Regions from separate parts of the Paenibacillus sp. FSL R5-0345 genome, predicted to be linked through region 1. Evidence: predicted binding sites of a transcription regulator. Region 1 holds the regulator's gene; each other region holds the start of a gene.

What was found. The regulator LexA, encoded in region 1, represses DNA repair genes until DNA is damaged. The targets are predictions, from matches to a motif close to CGAACATATGTTCG.
Region 2: the regulator LexA is predicted to act here: its motif matches at 5,409-5,422, upstream of R50345_RS21840 (YolD-like family protein).
Region 3: the regulator LexA is predicted to act here: its motif matches at 1,710-1,723, upstream of R50345_RS22180 (YolD-like family protein).

The regions. Positions count from the first base shown of each region.
Region 1 covers NZ_CP009281.1:3,743,726-3,750,295, reverse strand. The annotation lists gene R50345_RS16615 (hypothetical protein) at 1-263, opposite strand, end outside; gene R50345_RS16610 (L,D-transpeptidase) at 411-749, opposite strand; gene lexA (transcriptional repressor LexA) at 999-1,625, opposite strand; gene R50345_RS16600 (LysM peptidoglycan-binding domain-containing protein) at 1,921-2,334, shown strand; gene R50345_RS16595 (DUF896 domain-containing protein) at 2,444-2,653, shown strand; gene R50345_RS16590 (hypothetical protein) at 2,703-3,230, shown strand; gene R50345_RS16585 (HAD family hydrolase) at 3,264-4,049, shown strand; gene R50345_RS16580 (FixH family protein) at 4,311-4,742, shown strand; gene metH (methionine synthase) at 4,921-6,570, shown strand, end outside.
Region 2 covers NZ_CP009281.1:4,919,838-4,926,407, forward strand. The annotation lists gene R50345_RS30410 (S-layer homology domain-containing protein) at 1-3,722, opposite strand, end outside; gene R50345_RS32350 (AraC family transcriptional regulator) at 4,006-4,104, opposite strand; partial or broken gene R50345_RS32490 (transposase) at 4,101-4,570, opposite strand; gene R50345_RS21840 (YolD-like family protein) at 5,009-5,311, opposite strand; gene R50345_RS21845 (DNA-directed RNA polymerase subunit alpha C-terminal domain-containing protein) at 5,905-6,282, shown strand.
Region 3 covers NZ_CP009281.1:5,006,420-5,012,839, forward strand. The annotation lists gene R50345_RS31730 (hypothetical protein) at 1-122, opposite strand, end outside; gene R50345_RS22175 (M15 family metallopeptidase) at 198-884, opposite strand; gene R50345_RS31735 (hypothetical protein) at 1,175-1,333, shown strand; gene R50345_RS22180 (YolD-like family protein) at 1,336-1,671, opposite strand; gene R50345_RS22185 (hypothetical protein) at 2,051-2,611, opposite strand; gene R50345_RS22190 (PH domain-containing protein) at 2,730-3,218, shown strand; gene R50345_RS22195 (glycosyl hydrolase) at 3,277-4,752, opposite strand; gene R50345_RS22200 (cytidine deaminase) at 4,865-5,281, opposite strand; gene R50345_RS22205 (NucA/NucB deoxyribonuclease domain-containing protein) at 5,383-5,820, shown strand; gene R50345_RS31420 (hypothetical protein) at 5,900-6,046, opposite strand; gene R50345_RS30940 (YjfB family protein) at 6,197-6,373, shown strand.

The DNA.
Region 1 (6,570 bases):
TAGCTGAAATTTTTATCGGGATGTTCCGCACCTAAATAAGATATGTATTCATCTACAATGACATCATCCATTAGAGATTTTAAGTCAAAAACATCCTCTTTATTGGAGGCGGAAGGGGAGATCGTCCCTTGAATACTGCCAAATGAGGTGAGTAGATTTACTTTTTTTCCACTAGCTTGATCGTTATTTAACAATAATCCTGAGAGTTTAACAAGTGCATCGACTTTAAAATCGACGAGGGTTCTTATTTTGGAGTTGTTCAAAACCAGACACTTCCTTTCTATTTGAAATCCTGTTAACATTATTCGACATATAACCACATAATTCCTATTACGCCCAAAAAAATTCTTAAATACAAACACACCCCATTCATTGAACCATGAGTGAGGTGTGTTTATTTATGGATAGATTTAATTCCTGATCGTTACTTGTGTTCCAATCGGAACAATCGCAGCTAGTGCTAGCACATCCGCATTGTACATCCGAATACAACCGTGGGAAACTTCGTGACCTATCGAGGAGGGATCATTATTTCCATGTATTCCATAGTGAGGCTTAGATAGACCCATCCAAAAGACCCCAAATGGACCACCTGGATCGGGTTCTTTGTTAATAATAGTGAAGTCACCCAAGGGTGATTGGGTTAACATTTTACCGATTCCGACGGGGAAACCTCTGATCACAATGTTGTTATCAAGAAGATACAGCATACGCTGGGTCAGATCTACAATAATTCGGTAATTTGGCATTGCGCAACACTCCTTTCTAATAGGATATGAGCAGAAAGCCTAAACGGTTATTAATAGAAAATGGCCATTTTAGCGTATGCGAACGCGTGTTCTAGTATGGATAATTTGAGTTAGAAAATAAAAAAAAGCTGTTCCACATTTGTGGAACAGCTTTTGATATTACAGTAAACAGTATCATTATGCTTCTCGTAGAAACGGATACCATCCTTTAATGGACGGTATCCGTTTTGGCTTGGTAGGAGTGCATACTTAGTGGATATCTCGAAATAATCCGATAACTCTGCCGAGAATGGTCACGCGATTAAGGCGAAGAGGCTCGTACGCCGGATTCTCCGGCTGAAGACGTATATGATCACGTTCTTTATAAAAGGTCTTAACGGTTGCTTCATCTTCTTCGGTCATAGCTACAACGATATCTCCGTTATCAGCTGTCTGTTGTTGACGGACAATAACATAGTCACCATTCATTATCCCAGCTTCGACCATGCTGTCACCTTGAACCGATAACATAAATACTTTGTTATCTCCTACATAGTGAGTTGGAAGCGGGAAGTAGTCTTCAATATTCTCAGTAGCAGTGATAGGAACCCCGGCGGTAACCTTACCTACGACAGGAATGCGTGCGACGGTTTGTGCGAATTGATGGACATTCTCGGAATCCTCTTGGCCAAGCAATTCTATTGCACGTGGCTTCGTTGGATCTCGACGGATAAGTCCCTTCTTCTCTAGCCGATCCAAATGACCGTGAACTGTGGAGCTGGAAGCAAGACCAACAGCTTCTCCAATCTCCCGAACGGAAGGAGGATAACCCTTGCTGCGGACTTCGCTACGTATAAATTCCAGGATCGCCAGCTGGCGACTTGAAATCTTTGACATTGGAATCAACCCCATATAGTAATGTTTGGGAAAATTATAACATAGAACTACCGTTCGCACAAACATAAGTTCTAACTATTATAAATATTAATTCGAAAGAGTTAATAAATGGTAGTCTCGTATTGATAAAGCGAACTTTAAAACAATGATCAGCTGGATTCTTTTTATAGATGATAGGGTGATTTACTCTTTTCAAAAAAAAGAGAACAATTGTTCTGAAATAGTATTGAACAAAACACATGTTCGTGTTATTATAATTTCAAAAGTAAGAACAAGTGTTTGGAGGATGATATTCATGTTAAAATACAGTACATACCGTAGCATCTACGATAAAGCCCCCGTGGTTGAATCTTTAGGACATAATCCTGTTACCCGTTATTCAGCTCAGATTAAAGAGATTACAGCGCTTTTGCTTGAAGGATTGATGCGTTTGTTCCGGAGAGATTTTGTTATTAAACTTACATTGATCATTGTGCTCGTACTATCAGGACTCACAGTAGTAGGTAATGTATTTGCAGGATCTACTACTTTAATGAAGGATGAGAAGCGCGTAGTGGTTGAACGCGGAGATACACTTTGGAGTATTGCTCTTGAGAATAAACCATCGGATATGAAGACGGCTGTATATATAGAAGGAATTAAAAAATCCAATGGCATTAAAGGCAGTCAGATTAATGCTGGAGATATTCTCAGTTTACCTATTTATTAATATTCTAAGAACATAATAGAAGGACATAAAGAGCTTGCAGGGAGTAAACCTTGACAAGCTCTTTTTCTCATGGCAGAGTTAGAATTAATTTATATGGGGAGGGAAAGTTTTGAACATTGATGAGTTGGTCGCGCGTATTAACGAATTGGCACGCAAACAGAAGAGCGTAGGCCTTAATCAAGAGGAAACGGCGGAACGCGCCAAGCTTCGTGAAATCTATTTGGGGAATATTCGCAATAACTTCCGAGCACAATTGAATACGATTGAATTGGTCGATAATGATGAGCATGAACAAGGTAACAAGGGGCTTAAGCATTAACACCCTGTTCCTTTTCATAGATACTACTGGATGACTAGGGGGAACGCATATGGCCCGTTCTTGGGAAAGAATGGTTCAACGTAACACACAGCAAATTAACAAGCAAAGAAAGAAACAGGGGAAGGAAACGATTTACGCATCAAAATCCAAATCTCCTGGCAAGAACAGTGAAACCTTTAAAGGCCGTAACATTGCATTTCCAGTAGTGTTATTAGTGCTTGGTACTATGTTTTGGATGATTGGTTCGGTAGATCAGGCCAAAGGCAATGGTATGCTGATGAATTGGCTAGGAGTCGTTTTGTACTACTTACTAGCAGCACTTCTGTTTTTCCGACGTCCGTATTTGAAGGTGGAGAATGCTAGACTATCCACTATAAAATTCAATCGCGAACGCTATTTACCAGCTTCTGATATTGAGAAAATTATCCTTTCGCGTGGAGCTGTTGTTATTAAGCATAAAGGCAAACGCACGAAATGGATTTTTACCAGACTTATGAATCGTTATGATACAACTGCGATGGGGACTCGACTGGAAGCATTCGCAAAAGCTCACCAAATTGAAGTAGTTCACGAATAGAAATTAACCAGCCATGGGAGAGGGAGACCTGTAATGCCAATTTCCGCTGTACTATTTGACCTTGATGATACACTGCTCTGGGATGATCGGAGCGTCAATGAAGCATTTCGTTCTGCATGTGAAGCCGCTGGGGATACGATTGATCCACAAGAACTGGAACTTGCGGTGCGTAAAGAAGCCATAGCACTATATGAATCATACGAAACGAACCCATTTACAAAAATGATTGGGATTAATCCGTTTGAAGCACTTTGGGGGAACTTTACTGCAGGTGAACAACCGGAATTCCGTCAATTGGAGCAGCTTGCACCGGGCTACCGTAAAGAGGCGTGGCGTCGTGGTCTTGCAGCACTTGGTGTAGAGGACGAAGTTCTTGCTGAGACATTAGCAGCCAAATTTGCAGCAGAGCGTAGAAATCGGCCTTACATCTATGAAGAAACAATTCAGGTGCTCGAAGAACTGAAGGGAAAAGTGAAGTTATTGCTTTTGACTAACGGATGCCCTGCATTGCAACAAGAGAAACTAGATGGTGTACCTGAAATCGTTCCTTTCTTTGATCATATCGTAATTTCCGGAAGCTTCGGCAAAGGAAAGCCGGATAAGGATATTTTTCTGCATGCTCTAGAGCTTCTAGATATTGCACCTGAGCAAGGGGTTATGGTCGGTGATAAGCTTACAACGGATATTCGTGGTGGGTTGGCAACAGGTTTGACTACGGTTTGGATTAATAGAAAAGGCAAACAGCCGGATCCGGAAATTCAGCCGGATTATGAAATCAAACATCTTGGAGAGCTTCTTTCATTAGTCCAATCTTTATAAAGTAGAGTAAGAGGCTTTGAATCATTGAGCCTTAAGAAGGCAGTAGGTTCCTGGGTTACTAGGAGGCTTACTGTCTTTCTTTATATCTACATATTGCTTTTTAAAATTGATGAAATTATCTAGTATATGATTTTAGTCACAAGAGTTAAGCTGAATTGATATGAAATACTGAAAAACCAATAATAATGTGTATAATAGATGGAGAATGTATAACATGAATTGGTAGATTCTTAGTACTCAAATCGGCTGGGAGGACTCTATATGAAGATTTCAAGAACAATCGTTCCTTTATTATTAGGTGCAACACTTTTAGTTCTGGGAGGATGTTCATCAGACCAAACCAAACATTCTGGAATACATAATATGAACATGAACATGGACATGTCTATGGAACCTATCAAAGTTGAGTTACATTGGAGTCCTGAAGAGGTTGTTGTAAATCAGAAGGTGACCTTTGAGGCTGTGGTGACGCAAGATAACTTGGCGGTGGATGATGCGAAAGAGGTTCTATTCGAAATTGTGAGTAAAAATGATAATGAACAGAAAATTGAACTTAAAGGGAAGCTAGTTGGTGATGGAGTCTATCAAGCAGAAGGAACACTTGAGAAAGAAGGACAATATATTGTTACATCACACGTAACTGCTAGAACTCAGCATTCTATGCCTAATAAGGAACTCTCTGTGAAACCATAATTAAAAGAATAGTAATGATATCCTATAATTACAGATAATGCAGAGTGGAAAGGAAGGCTTTCCGAAATTCCTTTATTCTGCTAAACTTACTCTAATGTTTTACTGGGGGGACTATACGTTGGCTAAATATACACTTGAGGAAAGCTTACAACAAAGAATATTAATTCTAGACGGTGCAATGGGCACAATGATCCAACAGGTGCCTCTGACAGGTGAGGATTTTGGTGGGGAAGAATTGGACGGTTGTAATGAAATGCTAGTATTAACCCGTCCAGAAGTGATTCAGACGATTCATGAGCAGTATCTCGAAGCAGGTGCTGACCTCATAGAAACGAATACCTTTGGTGCAACGTCTGTTGTACTTGCCGAATATGATATTCCGCAACGGGCACGCGAAATTAATCTGGTTGCAGCGAAGCTAGCTCGCAATGCCGTTGATAAATATGATACACCTGATCGTCCTCGATATGTCGTAGGCGCAATGGGGCCTACAACAAAGACGCTCTCTGTTACAGGAGGAGTCACTTTCCAAGAGCTCGTTGATAGCTACGAGGAACAGGCAGTCGCATTGATTGATGGTCAAGTGGATGCGTTACTACTAGAGACCTCTCAGGATACTTTGAACGTGAAGGCTGGAAGTATAGGCATACGTAATGCGTTTGAGAAGACAGGCATCAAATTGCCAGTAATGATTTCGGGGACGATAGAGCCGATGGGTACCACGCTTGCCGGTCAGAACATCGAAGCCTTCTATATTTCTTTAGAACATCTCAAGCCTATCTCTATTGGTCTGAACTGTGCGACGGGCCCTGAGTTCATGCGGGATCATATTCGTTCGCTTTCTGCAATCTCTTCAGCGGCTGTGAGTTGTTATCCGAACGCTGGGTTGCCAGACGAGAATGGACATTATCATGAATCTCCTGATTCTCTTGCGCGTAAAATTGCTGCGTTTGCAGAAAAAGGATGGCTTAACATTGCAGGGGGTTGCTGCGGAACGACACCGGAACATATCCGTGCTATGTCGGAGGCACTCTCACAATTTCCTCCACGACCGCTTACAGGGAATCATCCACCGGCACTTTCAGGTATTGAGCCTATCTATATCGAGAATGACAACCGACCATACATGGTGGGTGAACGTACGAATGTATTAGGTTCGCGTAAATTTAAACGTCTAATCGTCGAAGGCAAATATGAGGAAGCTTCAGAAATTGCTCGTGCACAGGTGAAGAGCGGTGCACAAGTTATTGACGTCTGCGTGCAAGATCCGGACCGTGATGAGATTGAGGATATTAAACTTTTTTTAGAATTAGTTGTAAAGAAGGTTAAAGTTCCTCTAATGATCGATACTACCGATCCTAAGGTTATTGATCTGGCACTACAGTACTGTCAAGGTAAGGCTATAATTAACTCCATTAACCTTGAAGATGGTGAAGAAAAATTCGAGCTGGTTACTCCTTTGATTCATAAGTATGGTGCAGCAATAGTTGTAGGAACGATTGATGAGACAGGACAAGCAATCAAGGCTACAGACAAACTGGAAGTGGCTAAACGCTCCTACGACTTACTTGTGAATAAATACGGATTAGCTGGAGAAGATCTTATTTTCGACACATTGGTATTCCCTGTAGGAACCGGAGACGAACAATATATTGGCTCTGCCAAAGAAACCATTGATGGAATTCGGTTGATCAAAGAAGCCCTTCCAGGTGTTCACACGATCTTGGGGATCAGCAATGTTTCTTTTGGATTACCGGAAGCAGGACGTGAAGTGTTGAACTCAGTATTCCTTTATGAGTGCACTAAGGCCGGTTTGGATTATGCGATC
Region 2 (6,570 bases), 1.2 Mb from region 1:
GACGTAAGAAGCAAGGTTCCTGTAGCATTATAATGACCTGCATTGCTACCAGGAGTACCGTTGTTGTTACCCGGATTACCTGGTACTTCTGGATTTCCCGGTTCTACAGTGGGGGCTGCTTTGACTGTAACTTCTGCCGTAGCTGTGAAGCCGCCGTCTACTGTTTCCACAGTAATTGTGGTTTTCCCAGCATTTACAGCCGTTACCGTTCCATACACTACGGTAGCTACAGACGTATCGCTCGAAGTCCAGTGTACTGCTTTATTCGCCGCCTCTTCCGGAGATATCGTAGCCGTCAACTTTCCGGTTTCACAAGCGGTTAATGTTAGCTCTGTCTTATCTAGCGATACACCTGTTACTTTCTTAGGTGCAGCTGTTAATTTTACCAATTTTGATTCAGTCGGCTGCAAGGACAATGCGAGTGTTCCTGAAATCGTCGAAACCTCTCCTGTCCAAAGGTCTTGCATCGTGTACGTTTCTGCTGCATCCAGTCCAGCGCGACCGAGATTCACTGCTTTGTCTGCCGCGGCATTGGCACTGTAGTTGAATACGGCCATATAATAATCGTTGCCGTCTTTCATAACAAAAGTATCCGCTGCATTCGCATTCGTATTTCCTTCCAGCGGCTTGAACACTTTACCTTTTAACGCTAATTCGAGAACCTCCTTGTTGTTAAACAAAGCAGTCATATATTCTTGTGCCTTTGGATCGTTAACATCATCAGAGCCGAGAAGTACAGTACCGGCGATAACGCCAGAGTTCATGCGGCTACGAGCTTCAGTTAAGCTGGAAGCACGGGCCAATGCCAAATGATCGGGATCCGTATAGGTGTAGATCGTGCCATTTTGCCAGAAGCCATAAGTTAACGAATTCAGCATGTACTCCGTTTCATTGATCTTACCGTAGGTGTCGCAGGAAATACGTCTGCTGTGTGCATATTGGCTTGGAAAGATTGGCGCAATAGATGCGCTAATGAACATTGTTCCGTCCAGACGTTCTTTCACATAACGCATTCCTTCATTATAAGCTTGGATTCCTGTCGTTACGGTTGGATCGAAATGTTGCCCCTCAAGCGAACCATGCGTCAAGAAATCTAATTTGATGAAGGTAAAGCCCAGATCCTTAAATTTATCCAAAAAATAATTCATGCGTAGCTTAGCACCTGGATGTGTCACATCCAAAGGAAAAGCTCCATCCAGCGTAGGCAGAGGTTTACCCTCGGCATCCTTGAGGACAATGTCACCATACGTATACTTATTGTCGGTTCCCTCTACAAACTGGCTCATATTGTTGCCCCAATAGACAAATGGAGCCCAATAGATACCTGCATGCTGTCCATTGCCCTTAATTACTGATACAGCGTCAGCAAGCTGCTTATCATTCAAATTATCCCAATAGGAATCCATATTAATAAACACATTACCATTATTGTTGAAATCTTTTAGGTGCTCCTTATAGTAATTGGAGACATCCACAACGTCTTGGTATGAAAGTGTACCTTCGTAAGCTCCCCAGCTGTTAAAGCCAACCGGTACGCCTTGCGGCAACTCAGGATTCAGCTCCAGCGGAGGTGTGATGATCGCATTAGCTTTTCCGTATTCCTCAAGCCCTGTACGGTAATCGCTGAATGCCCCTACCATAATCATCGGCGAAGACAATTCCGCGCCTGTAAGAATGCCATGAGGCTGGGTATCCCGTGTAACGTCGCTGGCTGCTCCGCCATAAACCGCTAGCTCATTCAGCCGATTAGAAGAGCCCTTCCAGTCAATTCCGGTCTTCCAGGTATCATGAGTGACCGACCCGAGCACAAGACCGTTTCGTGTCGAGTTATTAAAGATAGTCGTCATTTCATAGCTGGTATCCGCACGGTTCATAGATTGTGATTTATAACGAATCCAAGCATCATTGTCAAAAGGAACGGTCAGTACTCGGTTATCTGCACTGGCACCGATATCCACACCACCAGAACGTTTTAAAGTAATAGGTGACATATAATTCGTCTGCAGCGCCGTATCGCTAACGGCATCCAGACGAGTTAAGAAATACTTCTGATCGTCATAAAACTTGTAAACCTGCTTGAGGGTCGGCTGTCCAACAGAAGTGTGGACAAATGTAAGCTCCACGCCTTTGCCGAAGCCATCCTGAATTTCTACCGGAGCACCAGCATTTGCATGATTCTCATAGCTTTTAGTCTCGATAAGAGTATCACCGAGTTTGATACTGCTATAAATGCCATGCAGCTTCTGACCATCCGTCCACTTGTAGCTTGCGTATCCAGACTTGGTATTAAAGGACACTTCATAGGGTCCATTAGATACGAGTGTTCCATAAGTATATTCGGTAACAGTGATGGCCCCGTAGTTATTTGAAGTCCCCGGTGTCCCCAGATCACCATCCTCTTCAACGGGAGGATTAGGATCTGTACCCATTGCCGGTTCTACAATGATGCGATCCAGATCTGGCGCATACCAATTGCCGTCTGAGAATTTGATTGTATTCTCACCTTCGTTCAGGGGCAGTGTAAGCTCATATGTGAGAGCCGTATCCCAGTCTGGTGTCTTGGGCAGTTCATAATACTGCTCTGCCCCACCATTAGCGCTGACGTATAAGCTGCGCGGGTCACCTGAGAAATAAGCTACCGTGATTCGATAATCCCCTGTCATAGGAGCCATAATCTTATTGAAAGTTAAGGAACTGCCACCATTCAGATACCCTACCTTCTGACCACCGGAAGCATTCGGGCTATCGCCAACTCGTGCTTCTCCAGTTAAATCATTGACCGGAGACTCCGCTTCATAACTGATCGTATACGGAATGACTTCAATCCGGTCGAAATCTGGAGAGTACCAGTCATGATCTGAGAAAGTGATCTTATTCAACCCTTCTTGCAAGGAGACTTCCACATCATAAGTTCCTACCGTATCCCAGCTTGCCGTCTTTGGCAGATCAATCAATTCATCCAGTCCATCATTCACCTGCATATAGACAGGACGCTGGTCACCGGAAATATAGGAAATACGGATCAAATACGTTCCCGCTGCCGGCACAGTGACATTTGTGAACTGTAAAGTACTGTTTTTATTCATATCCTTTACAATTTTCCCGCCGGAAGCAACACTGCTGTCCGCTATCTTGGCGTTGCCTGTAATTATATTTTCAAGCGCTTCAGCTTCGATGACTGTTCCATGAAGCTGCTCTTTCCAGTCGCCTCCAGATCCTTCACCTGGGTCGCTGTCGTCCAGTCCACGAATTACAATCTTGTCGATGTCTGGAGAATACCAGTTGTTGTCATCAATCAGGATGCTGTTCTCTCCAGCATTCAGCGGAAGAGTCACATCATAAGTTCCCACCGTATCCCAGTCCACTGTCTTGGGTGGTTCTTCAAACTGCTTATCGCCGCCATTGGCGCTGATATTGAATGGCCGCGAGTCGCCAGAAATATAATACACTGTAATTTTATAATTCCCACTCTCACTTACAGTCACATGATTGAACTGCAAAGTGCTTCCTTGATACATGCCTCCGACTTTCTGCCCCCCGGAAGCCGTTGGGTGTTCAGAAATAGAAGCATTGCCAGTCATAGTATTTCCATCAGCTTCAGCTTCATAGATAGTTGCCGTATCATCGGCATAGACGCTTCTGGCGAACTGGCCACCGCTGCCCATTACCAAGCAGATCATGACAAAGAACAAGAATCCTCTTTTCATTGCTTTCCCAAACATTTAATCCCTCCGTTTGTAGGTCTCCTTGCACATTGGTGATATTCGGGCTGTAGCTGTCCATCAAGTCATCAAAGGGGTGAAGCAACATCTTGAAAGCGCTACCGATTTTCGATGAACTAAAGCTCCTTTGATTGCCTTGATGGATGAAGCCCCTCACATGTGCTGAGTTATATTACATGCCTAATTGTAAAAAGCAGAGGGGCGAATATCCATATCGCAAGTTTATTATTCGTAAGGGAAAGTGACTTTTATTTCATATTACCGTACTGAAGTGCTGGCGCACTCACAGACTCTTCCTATACTCGTTAGGGGTAACGCCTTGGTTCTTTAGAAATAGGGAAATAAAATAAGACGTGCTTTCGTAGCCGACTCTTTGGGCGATATCGTATCGATGGCCGGATGCAGCTTATAGCCAACCACTTGACTTTGTTGCCAAACGTATCGAGTTTAACTCCCCAGTTGGCATTGCCGGTGAGTTCGCTTTTTCGCATAGGTTTTTTTCTCGTAGGCGTGAATGGCTGCGCTTTCGATTGCGACATGAATTCCGACCACGATTCCTGCTTCTTGTCACTGAGAGACAAGATCCTCAAACAACTGCATGACAAGTTTTTTGCGAGTCGCTCGGCAAATACTGCTTAACGTAGAAATCGAAGGAGCGGGCATGTCCAGCCGAAGTTCACATTGGTAATGTAAGCGAAGGTCAAACTCTAGTCTGCGCGGTGAAGGATTACTCAATTGTCTCGCATACGACCGTAAGTCCAGTCCGCTGAACAAGAGGGCAATCGCTCTTTCGATCCTTTTATTTGAAGCTCATCAAAGGAAAAGAGACTTTCTTGGAGAATATACAAAGGGGACTTCCTCCTCTGAGTGTTTTGGTGTCGTTACCAAAAAACTTCTCCAAGTTGGGGTGAAATCCTTTTTTTATGCTCGAAAAACCGTTGTGTAACAAGGACTTAGTGCAAAATACTCAGCTTAAAAATTATTATAACGTTAGATATCAATTTCTTTATTTTCTTCTCAACTACACTCGTTAACCCTTTGGAACTAAATAATTCATCATGTGAAATATAACCTTTAGCAAACTCATAACTCTTCTCCAAATGTTAACTATTTTCATACATTAATTCGACCTGAAATGCGCAACTAGTTCCTCATACTCCAGATTAATATATTTTTGATTACTTTCTTTATCCTTGACAAATTTCAATGATCTATCTTTTGATCCATTAACCGCCATTACCCTTCCTTTAATCCCTTAAATTGACCACATATCCTCTAACTGCTGTTCAAATAATATTTAAGATATTTTCTATTTTCACCCATTCTGATTGATCCCTAATATTTCTAAATTCAATTTGTTGCAGTTGATAATCAGCAGTCATTACAATACCGTGTAGCACTCTATCATAATTTGTATAAAATACTTTTAACCATAAGGGGCTATGATCTTCAATAGATTTATTTATAGCGCAAATAATTACTTGTAATTCAACCACAGAAAGTTGTGGTTTTGATCGTACTACAATACTTTTATTACCAACTTGACATTTTACTTTCTTTAATAAATTTTTATCTACTTTTCTTATCATTTATTGTCCTCCTGATAATTTATACAGAAGTCCAGCAAAACATATCTATGAACAAGAATATGTAGAGGACTATCATTAATTATTATGAACTCACTAAAGAATATTTGTTTGTATTATATATAAGTGAACATCTCTTAGCAATAATCAACTTAATAGTATGAGAGATAATTAAATTAATCTTTAATAAGACAAAACAAAGACTGCAAACTCAACAAAGAGTGTACAGTCTTTACTTTACCCGATCTACAATCTTTAAACATTGTACTTCCTTCTTAAGACTGACAGCTTAGATTTCGGGATGATTCAATCCACATCTAACAAAATAGTGTTAATTCAAATTTATAGTTTATGCTTACCCTCTCATTTATCTACCTAATTTGTTAATGAATTTGTGTACGAGTTGTTCCATTCTATCTGATTTTTGCCTACAGTACTAAATTGTCAAGTGAGTCATTAATTCATTCTCCGTCTTTAATTCGTAATATTTACTACCATAATTAACGATTAAATACTAATCATAAGGTTTAAACTATAGATACTTAATAAGTCTAATATACCAATTAGTACGGACAACTTTAGAATGGAGGAAATAGATGAACCAGAATGTATCCTTAAAATTTCTTTTTCCAGTCCCTAAAGTCTTCTATTCTTTTCCTATCCATTTTTTGCGAATCGCTTCCTCAAATACGTCCAATAAAGGCATTTCCAGAATTCTTAATTCACTCTTGGAAAACGAATATATGACAATTGATGATGTAGTTAACAGTACCATGAAGGAACTAACTCAAAATCGGAATTTCGGAAAAAAAGGGCTGCTTATATTATTAAATTTACTAGAAACTATTTCTCATAAACCTGAGTTGATTCTGGAAACGAAGACTCTTGAACAAGGATTACGAGATGAAATAGAACTGATAATACAGGAGCCTCTCATTAAAGAGCAGCTCCTTGAGTTAGGTATTAATATTTAAAAAAATTAACCCGTAAAACTTAGGGTCGGTGGTAACATTACTGGTCTAAGTATCAAAAACGATGAGCATCGGTCATTACACCACTTTGAAATGAGCAAAAAGAGGGGAAGCGGCACAACTCCATAGACCTGTGTTTGGCCACATTGCGAGTTTCCATGCATCATGAATATAGCAGTCGCAGGGATAGTCATTCCCATTCTGCTCCAGCGCCAGCATAGTGCTACATCTGGAGCGTTATACACAGTTAGTGTATTCTTATCAAAGAAGCGGACAAGGTCCGCGACTGGC
Region 3 (6,420 bases), 1.3 Mb from region 1:
CCCGTATTCGCGTTCGGGATACCGCCTAAAGCGGCTGACCCGATTGGATTAGCGTAACTAGCTCCCATTATACTCATTGACAGTACAGTACCGCATGCAAGGCTTGTTATCAGCTTGTTCACAACGTATGCCTCCCTTTATAGTTAGTGATCACTGATAATTTCCCCTTGGATGGCACTGTCTATACATAAATGGATCTACTCTTTTACTACATTCACCGTCTTACTCGCAGCATCATACGTAACCTTTGCTCCAAGCGCCTCAGCCAGAACCCGTACGGGTACATATGTTATACCTGTATCAAGAACGCCATCCGTAAGCTTGCTGCCATTCAAGGTTATCGATACTTTAACATCCTTATTCACTGCGTCATCCTCCCCGATTATCCTTTTTAAAGCTTCATTGACCTGATCCGTTGTAGGACGTTTACCTGCGCGAAGTTGACTTGTGGTTAAACCGAAGGTCATTTGCAAGTGGGAATAATCTTTAAAAGACGTCCAGTCTCCTCCCCATTCAAGCCCCAACTGTTTACCCACCTGTACCACCTCTTGCCAGTCCGCTATTTTATCTTTATCCCCATCACGATTCATATCCCAGGAAAGACTATTTCCGTCCGGCAGCAAAAGCGCAAAATCAAACGCAAGGCCATAATTGTGATAGCTGGTTCCACCCTTGGCGTTGGTAACTATTGGCCCCGGCTTATTTCTCCCCTGTGCATACAAGGCATTTTGCTCTGCGATTGAGCGTAATCCCTGGGTAATCACAATCGGCACTCCTTTGGCATAGCTTTGCTGAATCAAAGCCTTTGCTCCTGCTGCCAAAACAGGATGAAGCCCAACAAGACGCGCCGTCGATTTATCCCTTACTTGTTCCAAAGTCAGCATAGAATCACCCCTTGCTATAATCAATGATCCCGACTCCCCATTCGCTTGTACTAATACCCCTGCTTGCCTTAGCATACAAGCATAAACGTCTTCGGCGTCCATATAAGGAAGGATGATAAGCGTTTAAGCGAGAAATATAAGACATAAAGGATAGGTGCATAACTTTCTTATATTAAAAAAAGACCCCGGTATCCCCGAGATCTAACCTGAAAGGTAGCTATTCACGGCTTCTCCACCTTGGATCATTTCCACAAAAAAGGGCAAAATATTAGCGAAAGGTGGGAACACATATGGACATTCATAGCGATAGCTATAGAGTTGCTGCACTCAGCGAACAGGATGAAGCACTCGAAATTATTCGGAATGCCGAAGCTTCTATTGCACATCTAACCGGCAACCCAACCGTAACTCTAATTGCTTATGAAAAAAATGAAGGCAGCAATTCTTAGCATTAGACGATGTAAACCTCAACAAGGTCATCCACATTGATCCACTTCCATTCCTCCGCCCACTGCAGCTTAAACTCACGCGAGTGGGTGTGAATGGAGGTCACAAAACCACTTATTGTCGTATTCTCAAAGGGGTCAAACAACACAACAGTCACACGCACATGACTTCGTAACGATAAGGCTAGTGTACATTCGATTTCCTCCAGCTTCTGCTCATCCAGAATAGGCTTAATGCGTCGTAGCGTCTCCCGTTCATCCCTAATAATTCTTACCTTGTGCTCCGGCAGCATCATCCGACTGCTTTCCCACAGTCCGTTTTTCTCCAGCTTTTTGCCCATGGTAACCCCTCCCTAATATCTATACTATCCTATATATACGAACGTATGTTTGTATTATATCCATACCTTCGCTGAATAATCAATAATCAGGAAAAAGATACCACTTTTCTATCTTCCTCTTTATCTAAAAGTTGTATAATAATACATATCTGATCGAGAGGAGCTTTCCACTTGAAAAAAAATACTGCACTTCTCATCCTAATCCCTGCGTTATTCCTGTGCACATACCCCCTCGTATATCAAAGTAATACACTCTCAGACCTTACAAAAGGAATTGTAGCTGGCTTATTTATAGGATTGGCCGTGTTACCTCTACTTAAGCTCAAAATCGCAGCAAAAAGACGCTGACAGTTAAACTGTACAGCGTCTACATTCCGATCTATTCTTTAACGTTCTCTGACTCAGTGGTGGACTGACCATCGGCATCGATAAGCCCTGTTGCTTCTCTTGCTTCATTAAGCTTGGATATGCCGTACAGCATCGCTACATCAGCGTTCTGATTCAATTCCTGGAACTGCTCAGCAGTGACCTCTGTGGAATCAGCACCTTGAGAAGCTTGTTCTTTTAGAGCATAAGCACTTTGAAAAGCAATTTTGGACTCCTCAAGCAGCTTACGAATATCTTCAGGCAAGCTAGAGGAGATCTTCACCTTTTCAGCCTGATTAGATAGGTCTGTTGCAGTTTTCTGGAATTCGTTAATCTTCTTCTCTAGCTGCCTGTCCGAAAGCTCTCCTGCTGAATAACCAGCGATGGCTTCGTTGAACTCCGCTAAAGATGATTTTCCTAATTCCTCAAGTTTAGACATTTCATTGTAGAAGTTTTGCACGGTCTCCTGCACTTCTTCCTCTGAGGCAGGCGCCGATGAAGTTGAATTATTATTGCTGCAGGCGCTAAGGATGACAGTCAACATTAGCGTTCCTATTAGTAACACTTTTTTCATTTATTTATCCCTCCACTTAACAGAATAATGTCGCTTTGTGTAAAGTGCAAATGAAATTTATGTAAAATGACTATTATGTTATAATTATTTCAATTGTAATTAGGGAAGGAGAGTTTTTATGCCTTATTGCACAACCTGCGGTTCAGAATATAAGCAGGGCGTGAAATTTTGTGGAGAATGTGGATCTAGCATTGACGGCACCGCTCCAGTGACCGCCCGGCGTCCATCAGCAAATCTAAACGCTACTCAAGAAGTCGTACTCTGGAAAGGTAAACCGGCTAGCATCTCGGATCGCCTCAAAGGAATCGTACGCCTAAACACGACTACGTACACCATTACAAGCCAGCGCATTATGGTAAAGACCGGACTTATCGGTAAAAATGTCGAAGAAATTGAATTACTGCGCGTACGCGATTTATCCGTAGCACAATCTATCATGGACCGGATGCTCGGCATTGGTTCATTAACTGTATTTTCTGATGATGCCTCAGCGCCTCAGCTTCTTTTCCGAAAAATTCGTGATGCCCAAACCGTTAAAGATGTCCTGCGCAAAGCCGTACGTGACGAGAAGATCGCCAACAACATTAGCTATCGCGAACAAATCTAAGACCGTTCGGACGTTAAAAAAGCCCCGGATCCGGGGCTTGCTCCAAACAGATGTTCTTTTATGGCAGATAGAACGCTCCTGCTGGGATAACTCCCTTTGGCTGGCTAGGACTTTCCCACTGTAATACAATCCGCGCGTCACCTTCATTCTCATAATACTCCACTTTTATTTCATGCAGCTTGCCCGCAATCAGATTCACACTGCCTTTACGCTCCTGTCCACTCTGATTCACCCAACTGTCAATGATCAGCATTCCATCAATCCACACCCGCACCCCGTCATCAGAGGAGGAGTAAATGGTATAAGTCTCACTATAAGCTGCCGTGAGCTTCCCGCTCCAACGTATAGAGAATGCATCGACACGAATGGCTGGATCGGGTGAACCCTGTTTCCATGAAAATTGGATGTTCGCATCCGTTCGCGTCAACGCAGGAGTCCCGCTAAGGGTCATATTATTGTAATATTGCCCCCATAGCCCGCTTTGCAGCACACTATCTCCCTTAGCAGCCACAATCGCTGCCTCAGCAGCATATTCATCTCGTGTGAATACATAGCTGTCGTTCATAAAGGCTCTAATCACCGCATCGGTGTTTTTCTCATAAAGAAGCTTGCCCCAGGTCATCTGATAAGACCATTTGGGCTGTGATTTAGATAGTAGCGCAGGGGACGGTAGCTCTCCGTTCTCTCCAATCGCGATCAGCTTTCCCCGGCCAAGATCCCATAGACTATCATAGTGACTTCCCTTGAAATCGCCGTCATAGATGTCTAGCGCTAGCACATCTACTTTGTCACCGCCCGGGTAGTATTCCGCAGGGTCATCACTCCACTGATTTTGGGCGTTTGTACTCCATACCCACAATAAATTATGCAGCTTATGATAGCCGGTAAAGCGGTCAAACATAAGATTCCACAGCTTCACGTAGTTGCTCTTCTTTCCCCACCAAAACCATCCGCCATTCATTTCATGATAGGGCCGCCAGAGCACAGGAACACCTGCGTCATTCAGTTTTTTTAAAGAGAGGGCTATCTTATCCAGATCAGCGATCAGTGCGTTGTACTGAGCAGTACCCGGTGTTATATATTTGTCAAAATCAGCGTTGCTTATGCTCGTAGATACGTTAGCCCAAGCCGGCGCTGTTCCTGGCAGCTGAGCGTGATAGCTAATCGTTATGATTCCACCAGCTTTATACCAGCGAATAGCGCTGCTAACAACCCAATCCCGCTGATTGTCTATTAGCGCCGCCGTCTGATTATTGATTGCCCCCAGCTCGTAGCCGTGAAGGGCAGCGTATTGCCCGCTGGTATTTTTCAGCTTCCCGTTGAATTCATCCGCGCTCTCCAAATAATCATGTTGTCCACTAATCCATCCTTTTCCTTGCAGAAAATAAAGGGTATTCAACAATTTCTGAGCCGAAGGTACCGTTTCCGAATCCGCCGGTGTCATTTGCAATTTACGATACGCTATCTGCCACTGAACATCACTCACAAACCTCGATGCCGAATCCACCATATTTCGAAGGCTGCGCTGTTCCATCCACTCTCACACCCTTTTAACTTTTTTAAGTTATAGTATGGGGACAATAGTGACATGAACTCAGCGAATGGACATGAAGTTATAAAATAACGGCTCCCGGTGATTCCCCGACTTACCTCGTATATCTCAGCGGCAGTAATTCGGTGATCTCATATTTGGCTAACCGGCCTTCCTCGGATACAATAACCTTACAATCCTTCCCGTAATCAGCAATTAACTCACGGCACATCCCGCAGGGGGAGACTACTTTAATCTCTCTTTCCTCGCTATCCGGATCAGAATGCCTTACCGCAACTATCGTATCAAATTCCTTATAGCCTTCGGAGATCGCTTTTCCAATCACCATTGCTTCTGCACAGACCGTAATCCGCCCCATGCTCGCTTCTACATGTACTGCGGTAAAAATCTCCCCTGTCTTAGTACGAAGTGCCGCCCCCACATGATGCCTTTCCCATTCATAACGTCTAGTAATAATATCTTCAGCTGAGGCGATAAGCGTCTGATCCTCTATAGTAATTAAATACTCCATTTCCAATTGCGTCCTCCTCTTGTTTTTCCTAAGTATATTAAATCGCACTACATTATGATATAAGATATACTATTTTAAGCGCGAAAAAAGGAGGAGCAGATATGAAAACAAAAAAATTAATCACCAGTCTCATCATTGTTGTGTTACTTGTCTTGGGCAGTTACTGGTTTGAACAGAACGGAGACCCGGCAGCCCCCTCATCTCCATCCGATTCCGAAGTTGTTCAGCTGATCTTCCCGTCAGATCGTTATCCTGAGACCGCTAAGCACATTCAGGATGCGATTGCCAAAGGGGAATCTGCCACATGTACCATTAACCGTGAGCAGGCTGAAGAGAACCGCAAAGAATCCTTAAGAGGGATCCCTACCAAAAAAGGCTACGACCGCGACGAATGGCCCATGGCCATGTGTGATGAAGGCGGCGAAGGGGCCGACATTGAATACATAACGCCAAAAGATAATCGCGGTGCAGGAAGCTGGGTTGGTAATCAGCTAGAAGATTATGCGGATGGAACCCGCGTAGAATTTATGTTCAAATAACGAGCTTCGTAAACAATGTTCCAAAAGAATAGCCCCATCCGGTATACACCGGATGGGGCTACAATGTGCATCAGCTAGCTTAGAATAAGCAAGCTTTAGTGATGATAACCAGCAAGATGAAGAGTACCAGAATAGCTCCCGTTGAAGTAAAAGGACTACACACCGGACCTACGTTTGCTGGGCTTACTACAGGACCTACGTTACAACCACAATGTTCCATTCCCATTTTTAATTCCTCCTAATGATTAATGACTACAGCACAAGATATGTAAAAAGGAGATAAGCCGTTTGGGCGAATTGGCAAACAAAATGCCGAACACCTAATGAATTAAATGGACAGAGTCGATATACAGGATATACACGAAGGAGGTGCAATATGGATATAGCTGCATTATCAATGGCAATGAGTCAAGCATCCTTAGCTCAGAATGTGGGGATACAGGTCATGAATATAGCCAAAAATCAGGCTGAAACCCAGAGTCAAACGATGGTGGAAATGCTGGGGAAAAGCGTTGCTCCGAATTTAGGAAAAACACTTGATATTAGTGTTTAATTGCATTATGCTAAGGACACACAAGAACACTCGTTCTTATGTGTCCT